2 regions of the Mycobacterium sp. NGS26 genome follow, and region 2 is predicted to be linked to the other one. Evidence: riboswitches for the same ligand, from Rfam matches in the RefSeq annotation. Region 2 holds a riboswitch; the other holds the start of a gene.
The links. A riboswitch is a leader RNA that binds a small molecule or an ion and turns the genes downstream of it on or off. The one in region 2 is predicted to bind S-adenosylmethionine.

Region 1 (7,250 bases), on a different contig from region 2:
CCCCGGCGCTCGGAACCAGCTAAAGCCGAAATGAGGGCGGTTGGGCCCACCCGGAATGGGTGCCTGCGCCGTGCCCGGCCCCCTTTGTTCGTGTCAACCCGGTTTAGTCGCCCAGGGATGCCGCGCCAACGGATTGACGCTCCCGGTTCCGGTCCCCATCTCTTAACCCGCGTCGATCACACTGCTCATCATTTCGGCAGCCCGCACTGGTTGTAGGGCCATGTGGGGTCCTGCCAGTTCGGTGAGGTATGTGACGGGTCGATGCCATTGGGACACGGGTTTGGCACCGGTCGGGCGTTCGTCGGAAACGGGTCGGTGTACTCTCCGGGATTGCCGGGAGAACCGGGAGCGCCGCGAGTCACGCAGTCCATGATCTGTCCCAGCGCGTCCAACTCGCAACAGGTGCCCTGATTGTTGCAGACCTGACGGGTCTTGAACGGATTGCCAGCATGCGCTGCCGGTGCCGCCATGACCGCGACCCCGATCAGGCCCGCCGCGAACGCCGCGGTGATTTTCATTTGCGGCTCCTTCCCCCGGTGCTGAATGCCACCACACCGCCAGCGGAAGCTCACAGCGCATTGGGGGCAGCATAGGCTCTCGCGTGTGTACCGGTATAGGGCCGATGAACTCTATTTGTGAATCCCCGCGCCAGTCAGTCAACTCTGACCATTCTCGCCTTGACGCGCGTGGTCGCGGTCATCGTCGGTACCTCGGCCATTAGGGACGCCACCTTGCGCCATTCGTCGGGCGTCAAGGTGATTAAGCGGTTGTTGGTGGGTCTGCCTGGGTGGGCGCTGCACGGTCGTCGGCTGCCTCTGCGTCGACAATCCGTTCATGTGAAAATATATTTTGGCGTGCGCGGATGCTGGTGCGCGATGCTGGGATTGAACCAATAATTGCACCAGGCGGTCCGCTTCTTCACGGGCTGTGTTTCCCTGCGAGGACAGCGTCGGTTCGTTCTCATACACTGACGTTGCTTCACGAGTTGCGCCATCAAGCCCCGGCTTGGCGCACACCAACCCCAATTGCTCACGGGTGGTCCGGGTGACGAAGCGGCTGGCGCCAACCGGTGTCGGCAAGAGCGCCTCCCTTTACGGAGGCCCGGTTTTTCGGGAGTTCTGGCTATGACAGACGTACCCAAGTTCACGCGGGAGCAGCTCCTTGCCCTAGCCCGCGAGCGCGGCATCTACCCGCCGAAGGACGCCAGCGATGAGGAGATGGAGGTGGTGAAACGGCGGTTGTCCGCCGAACGCGGATGGATCATTCTGCCGCGACCCAACCCTCACAGAGTGGAAGCATGGGCGGAGCGGCATCGTCGTGACGGTCACCATCCCCACCCGGCGCCGACCGCCGAGAACCCCGAGCGCTGGGATTGTGACTGCGGCTACATTTGGCGCATCCTGACGCCCGCGCAGATCAGGCAGAAGTTCGCCCATCTGAGCCAGCGGAATATTGCGGCGCGCAGGACCGACCCGGAGGCGCGGCGTCACATCAAGGAGATCCAGGCAGAGCAGGAGCAGCGCAATGCCAAATTGCGCAAGATCGACCACAGTGACATCCCGCCCCTGCCGATCGCCGCCCGGTATGCCGCTGGGAGGCCGGGTCGCGGCGGCTTCCAAATCCGAAGCCGGGAGTAGTTCAACACCGGCAGCGACTAATGCAGGATGGGCGTGATGGCAGGCAAGCGCGTCCGCTTTAGTCCACAATACGATTCCATGCACGTGGAAGGCGTGGGCGACGCAATGCTGATGGATAGCGACCACACTTTCTCGTCCCTAGAGGTAATCGGTCCGGCAAGCCTCTCGTCGCTTCGCCAAGCGATGATGGCTGTCTACCCGGAATGCGATTACAAGGCCGAAGATGACCCGCTCGCGGACCTGCCGCGGTTCTTCGTTCAGTGGTCGCTCGATAGCGCCGCACACTTTGATGACGATCTTTCGCTGGCGGAGCCAGTCAGCGTTGCCCTGATGCGTGACGGAACAGTCGTGATCGAGTGTGATGTCGAGTCTGCACCTCCTCCACGCACGGAGAAGGACACCTGGGACGAAGCTACGGACATTCTAGAAGCCTGGCTCGGGCCTCGCCGCGGTCGATTGGTTTCCTTCACGCCGTACCCTGGCTACCGCGGGTACTGGACCGTTCGATTTGAAGTACCAATTCGGGGTCTTACAGTAGCGGACGCACACCAAATTGGCAGTGACGCAATCGCAGTCGTGGAGGCATATGCCCACGGCGACGGTGCTACCTCGATCGAGTCCCTCGTTGCACTGCTCCGCGCAGGTCATGCCAAAGCTCTGCTCGGCCTCAACGAGCACCAGTTGCTCGAAGCCAAGCGAAGCCTTCACCTGGTTGACCAAAAGGCTCGCTTGGAATTAGCGAAAGACGTTTCCGCTATGGCCAACTCGCATACCGGCGGACTCCTTGTCGTCGGTTTGGAAACCAAGCCGAAGTCCGGCCGGGATGTAATCACCGCGGTTCACCCGATGCCCGATACTGGACAGGTCCGCGCCATCCGGAAAGTTATAGACAGGCTCGTTTATCCGCCCATCGAGCATTTGGATGTATCGCTCGTCCCTGCTGACCCGACGCGTCCTGCCGGCCAGCACTTGCTTTTAATCGCCGTCCCGAAGCAGCCCCGCGAACTCTTTCCTTTCTTGGTCATCGGAGTGGTAGCCAGCGGGCAGTTACTCGGGAATTACGTCGGTATGTTCGAGAGAAGGGGCGAAGACACCTTCGCGTCTGGGGCAGCGTCCATCCATGCTGGACTGTCGGCAGGGCTTGCTCTCCTCCGGAGAGGAAGCTCTGGCTCTGCCGCCGACCAATAGTTGCCGCCGGTTATTCGTCCAGGCGGAAGAACTCGATCGAGAACTTCCTCCGGAGAATGCGCTATGACCCTTCCCGTCGAACGGAAGCCGCCGGGCTAGCGCCAACTCCGGCGCGGCTTACGTGATGCGGGGAAGAATGTCGGCCATGGCCGCTGCACCGCTGAGGCAGCAGGCGGTGGTGTTGTAGGCAGCCCGCACGGCAGGGGCGAAAGCGAACGTATCCTCGGACCTCACCGAGCGGTGGTCACCGGAGTACACCGTGTGAAAGCCGTGATCCCCTAGCGTTTGGACCCCGGTAGGACCAAGTCGGGATGCCACTGGTGCCTGGAATGACCGGGACCTTGGCCAACCCCGATTGCGAAAGCGGCCGACGCGCCGGTTTAAGAGGTTTACCCGTCGTCCACGAGGTATTGCAGCCTGGGCGGAACGGGGGAATCTCTGAGATGTTTTCTGACGATCTCAAGGGCACGGCTCCCGTAATCGGGCCCTGGCGAGGCCGGGTAGGTCAGGCGTAATGCGCGCTTGTCTCCGCGTCGACTGTCGGGGATTTTGCCGCGTGTCCGATCATCCGGGTCGTATATCTCTATCAGACCAAACTCGCATAACTCATGCACGGAGGCGTAGGCCTCATGGGCCAAGCCGTAGTCACGCCACTTCAACTTGTCGGGGATGGCAACACCCTCGTGGGCGTCGAGTGTTCTCCCACCGTGGCGGAGCAGGCGAGTGTGCTCCATGATGACGAGCAGCGTCGCCATTTCTTCAGCGGTCAAGACCAAATGCCAGCCCGCGAGAAAGAAGGCGGCCGGAAGCACGACGGTGTCTGTCGTCGAGGTTCCCGGAACGTGGTAGGGGCGACGGGACCCGTCGTCACAGTTGAGACGAAACCCGTCGTACCGGTGAGGGTTACCGGGTTCTGCGACCGTGACTAGGCCATACCGGTCTAGCTTATTGAGGGCACGGGTAATCCGGAGATTGAGTTCGCGGGTTTCCACGCCGCGTGTTCGCAGACCGCTGAGATCGGCCCATCCACGGGCGCCGTTGTGGTGGCGGTTTTCGACGCGGACGCCTGGATCGAATTCCTGGTGGACGACATAGATGGCCGTGAGGTAGGCCTGCTGAGCGTTGCCTGGCCGATTAATGAGCTTGGTGTTCGGCGGTCTGGTAGCCGCATCAGCCCCACGCCGTGCAAGTGGTGTGCCCGCTTCGCGGGGAGCACGCGACTGTTCTAGTCGTATGAAACTGCTGCGGATGCGGATGTCGGGATGATCCCCGGTGTCGAGGGCTCGGTAAAGATTGGTGGCGATCTCGATGCCGTATGCGCGAGCGTTGAGGTTCTCCAACCGCTTCTGCCTGATGGCTTCGGCATTGGCGAGCGCCTTTTTGTCGTCCTCTTTCTGCTTCTTCAGACGAGCCGCTTCTGCGAGCCAATCGAACTTTTTCATCCCGCGTCACGCGCCGGTGAAAACTTCTTGGGTAACCCCTAGCGGGTTACCTGCTGGCGGCATATAGGTCATATTCTGAGTATAGGTTACGTGCCGCTAGCGATTACCCAACATACCGCTAGGAGCTATCCGACCGCTGCGCGACGTGGAGACCAGGCGCGCCACACAATGTCGACCATGACCAACCGCGACGCCAAGAAAAGCGAACTGGAACGGGTGGCGGCACGCGGCTGGCTGTTCACCTTCCGCTACGTCCTACTGCTACAGGCGAGCACCCCATCCACTCGGCTAAGCAAGTGGGCCACCGCGTTCGGCGCGGCTTTAGGGTCAGGTCTCATCAGCGTCGCGGCAGCGCGAGGTTATCGATAGTGGCGAGTTCCGTTGATCGACCTGGTGACGTGAGAAACCGCACGAAGACCTCGCCGAGTTGATGGGCGACGTCGACTAGCTCTACTGAACGGTGGGTGCCATTGGCCAGTACCGCCGTCATGGTGGACATGCATAACCAGACAGGAAGCAGCACACAGCCGACACCACAAGCGCGAGGTAGTCACGAGCCGGGCCCGAGCGGCGGGCGCGGAACCCTGGGTAATGCGCTCTATTTTTCTTCATGTTCGTTCCCCTGCCCCTAAAGGGGCAGTGGGAAACGTGAACGGTTGTCGTGATCGTATTCCGTGAACGCTTTGTGATCGTTCTACCTGCAACTACGCCAAAGCCGTGATCGACGATGATCGGTTCGTGAACGCTCCCGTGATCGAAATCTTCCGTGAACGCCCGACCAGCGGTTTTACCGGAATCGTGATGGCTGCGTGAACGGTCGTCATGCCACGACCCAACTCGTCGCAGTCCCACCAGCCGGGCCTCCCGTGGTACCCGGAATACATCTGAGGCTGCCTTCATTTGTGCATTTGGTCAGCTGGCGGCGGGCCTTCTCGATCTCGGCACTCTTCGGCTTGGAGGTGTCGAACATCGCCATGGCCAATGCCCTGGCGGTGATGCCCTCATCACCAGCTTGCTTGGCAAGCGCCACCGGATCCGTGCTCGACAGGATCGCGATGGTTCCGGTGCCCTCGTCGTGGGAGAGCATCAGCGGCCCGATCTCCTCGGCAGGCTGCTTGAGGTGACGAAATCCCACTATGGGGTCACCGGGCTGGCCATTGAGCAGGACCACGGAACCAGCTCCGGCGGTCAACCACGCGGAACCGTAGACATCGCCAAGGCCAGGTACAGCAGGGAGCCGCTTGACGAGATGGTGTAGCTCAACCAGCTGGATATTGCGGTTGAGAAGGATCTGCCGGGCCCGGTTGTATCGGGCGCCGACCTCATCGTCAGACAGGCCCAGGGCACCGTCCTTGAGTGAATCGAGATACACCACCGAAGCACCAGCACGTTCAGCTAGTTCGACCAGAAGCCGTGGGTTACTGGCGATATCACCTGGCGGCGGCCCTTCCCAGATCACCAGCCGCTCACGGAGCACATCGCGATAGGAGTCGTCGAACTGACGGTGTAGCGACCGGGCAATCTGTGCGGGGCGGTCCATCGCCAAGTAGAGGATCTTGCCCTCCACCGGCACCACGGGTAGATCGAGGACGTACTCCTCGATTCTCCCAGTACCGCCGAAAATTCTCCCCATACCCCCCAGCTGGGCTCCGATGAGCATTCCCGCCAGCGTCGTCTTACCGAGGCCCGGTAGCCCGCAGATCATCAACGACTCGCCCTCTGGCCACAACACCTGCTGGCCACTACCCCACAACGCCGGGATCTCGTTGGGCACGTCGAGGATGAACGAAGCACCGTCAGTGAAGGTCTGGGTATTGCCAGATCCCCTGTCACCGTTGTCGTGCTCGGTGATCTGTGACGGCGACGTTGCGGCAACCAGGGCAGCCGCACCCTGGGTGAAGCGCAGAAACTCGGCCTCAGCCACTGACTGGGGCCGAGTGTCGGTGACTTCAAGGACATACGCCTTGTACAACTGATCCAAGGCATTGGGAACCCCGACGCGACCCACAGCTGCAAGGCGCATTAGGGCGCCAACACGATCGCGAGTGGTGTCATACCGGCTACCGGTGTGCTTACTCAGATCGGCCATTGCCTGATCCAGCTGTGCCGCAACGACGCTATCGGGCGGTGATCCGTGGTCATGTTGAGAAATCAGCTTTTGATACAGCTCTTCGTTGATCTTCGCCCGCTGTGCCACAGTGCGGTTCGGTGCCGAGCCGTCAAAGACCTCGTCCAGCACCGAATCCCGGCTCAGCTCCTCAACCCATTTCGCTGGCAGCTCCGGCAGATCCTGCACGCGGGGCACCTGCCCCTCCGGGAGCAACGCACCGTCAGGCCCATACCACCGGTACTGGCCCCCGATGGGGTGAATGGATGGCCATGCGGTGATGTGGCGGTGGTGGGGCTGAACGATGTCGACGTTGCCGATACCGAGGTCATCAAACTTGAGACCACCCCGAAACAGCACGCCTTGGGGTACTCGATAGGGGCGGATACCGCTCACAGCGTCGTCACCGCGAGAGCTACTACGGTACGTGGGCGACAAAGCGCCCCAGAGTTTTTCGGCCTCGTCAAGGGTGCGACCGCCGGACTTGCCGCTGTAGGCATCCACGTCGATGCCGATCACACCGTGATGAACCCGGAGCATGAGGTTGGCATCAGCGGGCTGGTTCTTGATCCACGCAGCGATCTGCTCGTCGGTAGGCCAGACACCGTCATAGCCGGTGAATCCCGCTAGGTGAGGTACCTTCTCCCGGGGCCGCAAGGGCAGCACACCCAGCCAGCCAGCATCTCGATAGATCGGGGCTGCGTCCCTATAACCGACAAATTCGGCCCCTTCGATTGCGCTTATTTGCGTTTCTGCTGCAATTGGTTTATTATTATTCACAGTTTCTTCTTTCCAGCCCCCCACTTCGGTAGGGGCTGGTTTAATTCTTGGGTAGTACTTCCAGCCCTCATAAACTCACGAAGGACGTGGGTGAAT
Region 2 (10,201 bases):
TCACGATGCTCGATGCCCAGGTCGTAGTAGTCGAGGTTGATGTCGAGGTGCGGCAGGATCAGCATGTCCTTGATCAGCTTCCAGATGACGCGGGTCATCTCGTCACCGTCGAGCTCCACTACCGGACCCTTGACCTTGATCTTGCTTCCACCGGACATGGGCTCAGACTACAAGGGGCGCCCGCTTCGACCCGCGGGCCGTCGCGTCAGCCTTGCGACGCAGCCAGGGCTTCGTTGAACGTCTTGCTCGGCCGCATCACCGCGGTCGTCTTCTCGTGGTCCGGCCGGTAGTAGCCGCCGATGTCGACCGCCTCGCCCTGCGCCTCGGCGAGTTCGGCCACGATAGCGTCCTCGTTGCGGCCCAACGACTCGGCCAGCGCGGCGAAGTGCTCGCGCAACTCCTTGTCGTCGGTTTGCGCGGCGAGTTGCTCGGCCCAGTACAGCGCGAGGTAGAACTGGCTGCCGCGGTTGTCGAGTTCGCCGGTCTTGCGCGACGGACCCTTGTTGTTCTCCAACAGCTTCCCGATCGCCGCATCCAGCGTCTTGCCCAGAATCTTGGCGCGCTCGTTGCCGGTCTTGATGCCGATGTCCTCGAAACACGCTCCCAGGGCGAGGAATTCGCCGAGGGAATCCCAGCGCAGATGATTTTCCTCGACGAGCTGGTGGACGTGCTTGGGCGCCGAACCGCCCGCGCCGGTCTCGTACATGCCGCCGCCGGACATCAAGGGCACGATGGACAGCATTTTGGCGCTGGTGCCCAGCTCCAGGATCGGGAACAGGTCGGTCAGGTAGTCGCGCAGGATGTTTCCGGTGACGGCGATGGTGTCCTGGCCACGCATCGCGCGCTCCAGCGTGTACCGCATGGCCCACACCTGCGGCATGATCTGGATTTGTAGGCCCTCGGTGTCGTGCTCCTTGAGGTATTCCTTGACCTTCTTGCGCAGCTCGACCTCGTGCGGCCGCTCGGTGTCCAGCCAGAACACCGCCGTCATCCCCGAATTGCGGGCCCGGGTGACGGCCAGCTTGACCCAGTCCCGGATCGGTTCGTCGCGGACGATGGGCATGCGCCAGATGTCGCCGGCTTCCACGTTCTGGGTCAGCAGGACTTCGCCGGTGTCCAGGTCGACGATGTTGGCGACGCCGTCTTCGGCGATCTCGAACGTCTGGTCGTGCGACCCGTACTCCTCGGCCTCCTGCGCCATCAGCCCGACGTTGGGGACCGTGCCCATCGTCGTCGGGTCGAACGCCCCGTGGGTCTTGCAGAAGTTGATGATCTCTTGGTAGATGCGGGAGAAAGTCGACTCGGGATTGACGGCCTTGGTGTCCTTCTGCCGGCCGTCGGCCCCCCACATCTTGCCGCCGGCGCGGATCATCGCCGGCATCGACGCGTCCACGATCACGTCGCTGGGTGAATGGAAGTTGGTGATGCCCTTGGCGGAATCGACCATCGCCAGCTCCGGGCGGTGTTCGTGGCAGGCGTGCAGGTCGCGGATGATCTCCTCGTGCAGCGATGCGGGCAGTGACTCGATCTTGTTGTACAGGTCGACCAGCCCGTTGTTGACGTTGACGCCGAGCTCGTCGAAGAGCGCCTGGTGCTTGGCGAATGCCTCCTTGTAGAAGACCTTCACCGCGTGGCCGAAAACGATGGGATGGGAGACCTTCATCATCGTCGCCTTGACGTGGAGCGAGAACATCACGCCGGTCTCGTAGGCGTCCTGCATCTGCTCCTCGTAGAACTCGACGAGGGCCTTCTTGCTCATGAACATGCTGTCGATGATGTCGCCTTCGCGCAGCTCCACCCTGGGCCTGAGCTCGATTGTCTTCCCGCCCTTGGTCTCCAGCACCATCTTCACGTCGCGCGCGCGGTCCAGCGTCATCGACTTCTCGCCGTGGTAGAAGTCGCCGTGCCGCATGGTCGCGACGTGAGTGCGCGAGGCCGGCGACCACTCCCCCATGCTGTGGGGGTGCTTGCGCGCGTACTCCTTGACGGCCTTCGGCGCGCGTCGGTCCGAGTTGCCTTGTCGCAGTACCGGATTGACCGCGCTGCCAAGGCACTTGGCATAGCGGTCGCGAATTTCCTTCTCCTCATCGGTCTTCGGGCTCTGCGGAAAGTCCGGAATCTTGAATCCCTTGCCTTGCAGCTCCTTGACCGCGGCGATCAATTGGGGCACCGAGGCGCTGATGTTCGGCAGCTTGATGATGTTGGTGTCGGGCAGCTTCGTCAGCGCGCCCAATTTCGCCAAGTTGTCTTCAACCCGCTGCTCGTCGGTCAGGTGATCGGGGAACTCGGCAAGGATCCGGGCGGCCAGGGAGATGTCACTGGTCTCGATCTTGATGCCCGCCGGCTCCGCGAAGGCGCGCACGATCGGCAGGAACGCGTAGGTCGCCAGCAGCGGCGCTTCGTCGGTCAGCGTGTAGATGACGGTCGGCTGTTCGGCGCACACGGTCCATCTCCCGGCGTGGTTGTCACATGATGAGGCTCAGCGTTGTGGTTGTTGCCACGCTATCAAGGGCGTTTGACCGGGCATCGACCTGCAGGTCAGGGCGGTGAACCCCGGTGGCCACGGCCGTCGGATCGCCCCGTTGGCGCCGAGTCGGCGCGATAAGCTAATCTTCGTAATTGGTCATGAGTGCCAGCGACAAGCCCCGGCTTGCTGGCCGGCAACCCTCCAACCGCGGTGGGGTGCCCCGGGTGATGACCGGGTTGAGTAGCCCAACCGGCTATCCGGCAAGCGCGGGTCCGCCATGACGGGCCCCTGACTAGACGGGGATACGTGATGCGCATTCTTCAAGCCCATTCGCGCTCCATCGTGTGTCGGTGCTAGCCGACGGCCGCCCGGCCGACGCCATCGCTCGTGGCGTCCCGCTTGGCCGCGAGCACTCCCGATACCCGATTCACCCACTCCCGACAGAAAGCCCGTCATGAGCGACGACAGCAACACCGAGACCGATCCGACCGCGCATTGGTCGTTCGAGACAAAGCAGATCCACGCCGGCCAGCACCCGGACTCACCGAACAACGCGCGGGCCCTGCCGATCTACCAGACGACGTCGTACACCTTCGACGACACCGCGCATGCCGCGGCGCTGTTCGGGCTCGAGGTTCCGGGCAACATCTACACCCGGATCGGCAACCCGACCACCGACGTCGTCGAGCAGCGCATCGCGGCGCTCGAGGGCGGCGCGGCCGCGCTGTTCCTGAGTTCGGGGCAGGCCGCCGAGACGTTCGCCATATTGAACCTGGCGGGCGCCGGGGATCACATCGTCACCAGCCCGCGGCTCTACGGGGGCACCTATAACCTGTTCCACTATTCGCTGGCGAAGCTGGGCATCGATGTCAGCTTCGTCGAGGACCCCGACGACCTGGACTCCTGGCAGGCCGCGGTGCGGCCGAACACCAAGGCGTTCTTCGGCGAAACCATCTCCAACCCCCAGATCGACGTGCTCGACACCCCGGGGGTCGCCGGGGTCGCCCACGCCAACGGCGTACCGCTGATCGTCGACAACACCATCGCCACCCCGTACCTGATCCAGCCGCTGACCCAGGGCGCCGACATCGTCGTGCACTCGGCCACCAAATATCTGGGCGGGCACGGCGCGGCGATCGCCGGCGTCATCGTCGACGGCGGCACGTTCGACTGGACGCAGGGCCGCTTCCCCGGGTTCACCACACCCGATCCCAGCTACCACGGCGTGGTGTACGCCGAGCTGGGACCGCCGGCATACGCCATCAAGGCGCGCGTGCAATTGCTGCGCGACTACGGGTCGGCGGCGTCGCCGTTCAACGCGTTCCTGGTCGCCCTGGGCCTGGAGACGCTGAGCCTGCGCGTGGAACGCCACGTCGCCAACGCGCAACGGGTCGCCGAGTTCCTGGCCTCGCACGAGGGCGTGCTGTCGGTCAACTACGCGGGGCTGCCCGGTTCGCCATGGCATGAGCGCGCAAAGAAGCTCGCGCCCAAGGGAACCGGGGCCGTGCTGGCGTTCGAACTGGCGGGCGGTATCGAGGCCGGCCAGGCGTTCGTCAACGCGCTGAAGTTGCACAGCCACGTCGCCAACATCGGTGACGTGCGTTCCCTGGTGATTCACCCGGCGTCGACGACCCACGCCCAGCTGAGCCCCGCCGAGCAGCTGACCACCGGCGTCAGCCCGGGGCTGGTGCGGCTGGCCGTCGGCCTCGAGGGCATCGACGACATCCTCGCCGACCTCGAGCTCGGCTTCGCCGCCGCCCGCAGGTTCGGTGCGGCGGCGGGGTCGGCCCAGGCCAGCGGCGACCCGCAGTCCGTGGCGGCGTTCTGAGGAATCCGGACATGACGATCTCCGACATTCCGACGCAGACGCTGCCCGCCGAGGGCGAGATCGGCCTGGTCCACATCGGCTCGCTGCGGCTGGAAAGCGGCGCGGTGATCGACGACGTCTGCATCGCGGTGCAGCGCTGGGGCGAGCTGTCGCCGACGCGCGACAACGTGGTGGTGGTGCTGCACGCGCTCACCGGCGACTCGCACATCACCGGGCCCGCCGGACCCGGGCATCCCACCCCGGGCTGGTGGGACGGGGTGGCCGGGCCGGGCGCCCCGATCGACACCAACCGCTGGTGCGCCGTGGCCACCAACGTGCTGGGCAGCTGCCACGGCTCTACCGGGCCGAGTTCGCTTGCGCGCGACGGAAAGCCGTGGGGCTCGCGGTTCCCGCAGATTTCGTTGCGGGATCAGGTCGAGGCGGACGTCGCCGCGCTGGCCGCGCTGGGCATCGAACGGGTCGCCGCCGTCGTCGGCGGATCCATGGGCGGCGCAAGGGCTTTGGAGTGGATCGTCAGCCACCCGGACCTCGTCCGGGCCGGGCTGCTGCTGGCGGTCGGTGCGCGCGCCACCGCCAACCAGATCGGAACCCAGAGCACTCAGATCGCCGCCATCAAGTCCGACCCGAACTGGCAGGGCGGCGACTACCACGACAGCGGGCGGGCACCGGATGCCGGGCTGGCGATCGCCCGCCGGTTCGCGCACCTGACCTACCGGGGCGAGGTCGAGCTCGACACCCGCTTCGGCAACGACGGCCAGGGCGACGAAGACCCGCTCAACGGCGGCCGATTCGCGGTGCAGAGCTACCTGGAACACCAGGGCGACAAGCTGGTGAACCGCTTCGACGCCGGCAGCTACGTGGCGCTGACCGAGGCGCTGAACAGCCACGACGTCGGCCGCGGCCGGGGCGGGGTGCGCAACGCGCTGCGCGGGTGCCCGGTGCCGGTCGTGGTCGGCGGCTTCACCTCCGACCGGCTGTACCCACTGACGTTGCAGGAGGAGCTGGCCGAGCTGCTGCCGGGCTGCACCGGCCTGCAGGTGGTCGAGTCCATCTATGGGCACGACGGCTTCCTGCTGGAATTCGACGCGGTCGGCGACATGATCCGCAAGACTCTCGAATTGGCCGGGAACGAAGGCGCGTGACAATGGTGAGCCGCAGGCAGGGGGGCGTTGCGATGAACTCCGAGAAGATGGCTTCCGACGCTGCCCAGACGCTCCCCCCGGAGGGCGAGATCGGGCTGGTCGACATCGGCTCGCTGACCCTGGAGAACGGCGCGGTGATCGACGACGTCCGTATCGCCGTGCAGCGCTGGGGTGAGCTGTCGCCGGCACGCGACAACGTGGTGGTGGTGCTGCACGCGCTCACCGGCGACTCGCACATCACCGGGCCCGCCGGGCCCGAGCATCCCACCCCCGGCTGGTGGGACGGCGTGGCCGGGCCGGGCGCGCCGATCGACACCAACCGCTGGTGCGCCGTGGCCACCAATGTGCTGGGCGGTTGCCGCGGCTCCACCGGGCCGAGTTCGCTTGCCCCGGACGGAAAACCGTGGGGCTCACGGTTTCCGCGCATCACGGTGCGGGATCAGGTCGAGGCGGATGTCGCGGCGCTGGACGCACTGGGCATCGAACGAGTTGCCGCCGTCGTCGGCGGATCCATGGGCGGCCTGAGGGCTTTGGAATGGATCGTCAGCTACCCGGACCGAGTCCGGGCCGGACTGCTGTTGGCGATGAGCGCGCGCAGCACCGCCGACCTGATCGGTCACCTGGAAACCCAGATCGCGACCATCAAGGCCGACCCCGACTGGCAGGGCGGCGACTACTACGGCACCGGGCGCAAGCCGGATGCCGGGATGTCCCTCGCCCGTCGCTTCGCGCAGCTGACCTACCGCGGCGAGGTCGAGCTCGACACCCGGTTCGCCAACGGCGGCCAGGGCGACGAGGACCCGCTGAACGGCGGCCGCTACGCGGTGCAGAGCTACCTCGAATACCAGGGCGACAAGCTGGTGAACCGCTTCGACGCCGGCACCTTCGTCGCGCTGAGCGGATCCTGTAGCGCCCACGATGTGGGCCGTGGCCGCGGCGGGGTGCAAAAGGCGCTGACCGGGTGTCCGGTGCCAGTGGTGGTCGGCGGCTTCACCTCCGACCGGCTGTACCCGCTGCGCCTGCAGGAGGAACTGGCCGAGCTGCTGCCGGGCTGCAGCGGCCTGCACGTGATCGAGTCCGCCTACGGGCACGATTCCTTCCTGGTGGAAGTCGAGGCGGTCAACGACCTGATCCGCAAGACCCTCGAATTGGCCGAGAAGGAACTGGCCGAGAAGGAAGGCGCGTGACTTTGGTGTCCGACGTGAGCCGCTCGAGGCACGACCGCTCGCTGTCGTTCGGCTCCGCGGCCGCCGCCTACGAGCGTGGCCGTCCCTCCTACCCGCCCGAGGCGATCGACTGGTTGTTGCCGCGCGACGCGCGCCGCGTGCTCGACCTGGGTGCGGGCACCGGCAAGCTGACCACCCGGCTGGTGGAGCGCGGCCTGGACGTGGTGGCCGTCGACCCGATTCCCGACATGCTGGAGGTGCTGCGCACGTCGCTGCCGGAGACTCGCGCGGTGCTGGGCACCGCCGAAGATATTCCGTTGGAGGACAACAGCGTTGACGCGGTGCTGGTCGCCCAGGCGTGGCACTGGGTGGATCCCGAGCGGGCGGTTCCGGAGGTGGCGCGGGTGCTGCGGCCCGGCGGCCGGTTGGGCCTGGTGTGGAACACCCGCGACGAAAGGCTGGGCTGGGTGCGCGAACTCGGCGAGATCATCGGCAGCGACGGCGAGCGGCGCTTCGACGTAGCGCTGCCGGCGCCGTTCGCCGAGTCGCAGCGCCATCAGGTGGAATGGACGAATTACCTTACCCCGCAAGCGTTGATCGACCTGGTGGCGTCCCGTAGCTACTGCATCACCTCGCCGACCGAGGTTCGCACCAGGACGCTCGACCGGGTGCGCGAGCTGCTGGCCACCCATCCGGCGCTGGCGAACTCCACCGGTTTGGCCTTGCCCTACGTCACCGTGTGCATCCGCGCGACGCTGCAATAGCCGATATCTCGGGCGCATCGCGGTCACGAAACGCATAGTGTGCAAACCTTTATGCCCCCGTGTTGTAAATGTGACCCCGATAGATCAATGTTCCTAGAGTGATTTGAGTGCTGTGAGTGCACTCCGGAACAGATGGGGAAGCTGTTTTGAAGGCTCTGGCACGAACGCAGGACTGGATCTGGCCGTTCCGCTATCAGCCGCTGACCATTCGCCTGCTGGCGGCGGCCGCCGGCCTGCTCACGGTGGCGGCGGCGTTCGCGGCCCCGGCCGAGGCGGATCCGAACGACGACAACTTCATCGACGCGCTGAACCATGCCGGCGTCGAGTTCGGCCAACCGGGCAACGCGATGGCCGTGGGCGAGTCCATCTGCCCAATGATCGCGCAGCCCGGCGGGAGCATGGCCGCGGCCGTGCAACGCGTTCGGGGCGCCGGGCTGTCGCCGGCGATGGCCCAGATGTTCACCACCATCGCCATACAGACGTACTGCCCGGCGGAGATGGCAAATGTGGCCAGCGGCAACCTGTCTGGTGTGCCGCAGGTGCCGGGCATGCCGGGCGGAGTGCCGGGCATGCCGGGGATGCAAGGCGGGATGCCGGGCATGCCGGGCATGCCCGGCGTCTAACGCGTCCCCAACGGGTCGATGGTCGATGCGATGTAGATCATCGCCGCCCCGACCATCGCGGTCGTGACGAAGTCGGTGCCCTTGCTGCGCACCACCAAGAGGCCGGCGCGGTCTTCGGACAACAGCAATCGCAGCACCGCCGCCACGCCGACGCCGATGCCGATCAGCAACGAACCGCGGCGCCAGAAGTTGGCCGCGACCAGCACGAAGGCCGCGGCGAAGATCAGCCCGACCGACACGATCGGCCACTGCGCGCGCACGACGGACCGGGCGGTCATCGCCGCTCGGCCAGCTCGACGACGTTGGTCAGCAGGAACGCACGGGTCAGCGGGCCGACCCCGCCGGGGTTCGGGGACACGTAACCGGCGACGTCCCACACGTCGGGATGCACGTCGCCGACCAGTCCGTCCTCGGTGCGGCTGACGCCGACATCGACGACGGCGGCGCCCGGACGAACCATGTCGGCGGTCAGCAGGTGCGGCACGCCGACGGCCGCGACGATGATGTCGGCCTGCCTGGTGAGCGCGGGCAGGTCGCGAGTTCCGGTGTGGCACAACGTCACAGTGGCGTTCTCGGAGCGCCTGGTGAGCAACAGGCCCAGCGGCCGGCCGACCGTCACACCGCGGCCGATGACGACGACGTGCGCCCCGGCGATCTCGACGCCGTATCGCCGCAGCAGGTGCACGATGCCGCGCGGCGTGCACGGCAGCGGCGCCGGGTCCATGAGCACCAGCCGGCCCAGGTTGGTCGGGTGCAGCCCGTCGGCGTCCTTGGCCGGGTCGACGCGCTGCAGCGCCGCGTTCTCGTCGAGGTGCTTGGGCAGCGGCAGTTGCACGATGTAACCGGTGCAGTCGGGGTTGGCGTTCAGCTCGTCGATGGTCTCGTCGAGCACGGCGGTGCTGATGTCGGCGGGCAGGTCGCGGCGGATCGAGTTGATGCCGACCTTGGCGCAGTCGGCGTGCTTGCCGCGCACGTAGGCCTGCGAGCCGGGGTCGTCGCCGACCAGGATGGTGCCCAGCCCGGGCGTGCGACCGGCGGCGGTCAGCGCGGCGACCCGCTGCTTGAGGTCGACGAAGATCTCGTCACGGGTGGCCTTGCCGTCCAGCGTGATTGCGCCCACGCCTGACAGTCTGGCACGCCCGCCGCGTACGCTCCTGGCATGTCTACCCCTCCGGACGTGTTGACACCGGCCAAGCTGGGACCCGTCACGCTGCGCAACCGCGTCATCAAGGCCGCGACGTTCGAGGCGCGCACGCCCGACGCGCTGGTGACCGACGACCTCATCGAATATCACCGGCTGCCGGCCGCGGGCGGGGTCGGCATGACGACCGTCGCCTATTGCGCGGTCTCCCAGGGCGGCCGCACCGAGGGCAACGGAATCTGGATGCGCCCGGAGGCAGTGCCCGGGTTCCGTCGGCTCACCGACGCGATCCACGCCGAGGGCGCCGCGGTGTGCGCGCAGATCGGCCACGCCGGCCCGGTCGCCAACGCCAAGACCAACCGGGCCACGGCCCTGGCGCCGGTGCGGTTTTTCAACCCGATCGGGATGCGGTTCGCCAAGAAGGCCACCCGCGACGACATCGACGAGGTGATGGCCGCGCACGCCAATGCGGCCCGGCTGGCCATCGAGGCCGGCTTCGACGCCGTCGAAATCCATTTGGGCCACAACTATTTGGCGAGCGCGTTCCTGTCTCCGCTGATCAACCGCCGCGACGACGAGTTCGGCGGATCGTTGGAGAACCGGGCCAAGGTCGCCCGCGGCGTGGTGATGGCCGTTCGCCGCGCCGTCGACCGGGAGGGGGCGCCGATCGCGGTCACCGCCAAGCTCAACATGGCCGACGGGGTGCGCGGCGGCATCAGCACCGAGGAATCACTGCGCACCGCCAAGTGGTTGCAGGACGACGGCGGGCTCGACGCGATCGAGCTCACCGCGGGCAGCTCGCTGGTCAACCCGATGTACCTGTTCCGCGGCGACGCGCCGCTGAAGGAGTTCGCCGGCGCCTTCAAGCCGCCGCTGCGCTGGGGCATGCGCATGACGGGCAAGAAGTTCCTGCGCGAGTACCCCTACCGCGAGGCGTACCTGCTGCGTGACGCCAAGCTCTTTCGCGCCGAGCTGTCGATGCCGCTGATCCTGCTCGGCGGCATCACCAACCGGGAGACGATGGACCTGGCGATGGCGGAGGGATTCCAGTTCGTCGCGATGGCGCGGGC

Region 1: another riboswitch for S-adenosylmethionine. It lies ahead of AC5Y6X_RS02035 (hypothetical protein); the one in region 2 lies ahead of AC5Y6X_RS20960 (bifunctional o-acetylhomoserine/o-acetylserine sulfhydrylase).

What each region holds. Positions count from the first base shown of each region.
Region 1 covers NZ_JCALDU010000001.1:431,384-438,633, forward strand. The annotation lists gene AC5Y6X_RS02030 (hypothetical protein) at 189-518, opposite strand; SAM riboswitch class IV at 977-1,088, shown strand; gene AC5Y6X_RS02035 (hypothetical protein) at 1,125-1,637, shown strand; gene AC5Y6X_RS02040 (AlbA family DNA-binding domain-containing protein) at 1,674-2,825, shown strand; gene AC5Y6X_RS02045 (hypothetical protein) at 3,215-4,267, opposite strand; gene AC5Y6X_RS02050 (hypothetical protein) at 4,445-4,636, shown strand; gene AC5Y6X_RS02055 (bifunctional DNA primase/polymerase) at 5,088-7,154, opposite strand.
Region 2 covers NZ_JCALDU010000006.1:358,891-369,091, reverse strand. The annotation lists gene AC5Y6X_RS20970 (NADP-dependent isocitrate dehydrogenase) at 1-158, opposite strand, end outside; gene AC5Y6X_RS20965 (NADP-dependent isocitrate dehydrogenase) at 206-2,443, opposite strand; SAM riboswitch class IV at 2,622-2,740, shown strand; gene AC5Y6X_RS20960 (bifunctional o-acetylhomoserine/o-acetylserine sulfhydrylase) at 2,922-4,295, shown strand; gene metX (homoserine O-acetyltransferase MetX) at 4,307-5,437, shown strand; gene metX (homoserine O-acetyltransferase MetX) at 5,485-6,624, shown strand; gene AC5Y6X_RS20945 (class I SAM-dependent methyltransferase) at 6,639-7,367, shown strand; gene AC5Y6X_RS20940 (DUF732 domain-containing protein) at 7,514-7,990, shown strand; gene AC5Y6X_RS20935 (DUF3017 domain-containing protein) at 7,987-8,268, opposite strand; gene AC5Y6X_RS20930 (bifunctional methylenetetrahydrofolate dehydrogenase/methenyltetrahydrofolate cyclohydrolase) at 8,265-9,110, opposite strand; gene AC5Y6X_RS20925 (NADH:flavin oxidoreductase) at 9,150-10,201, shown strand, end outside.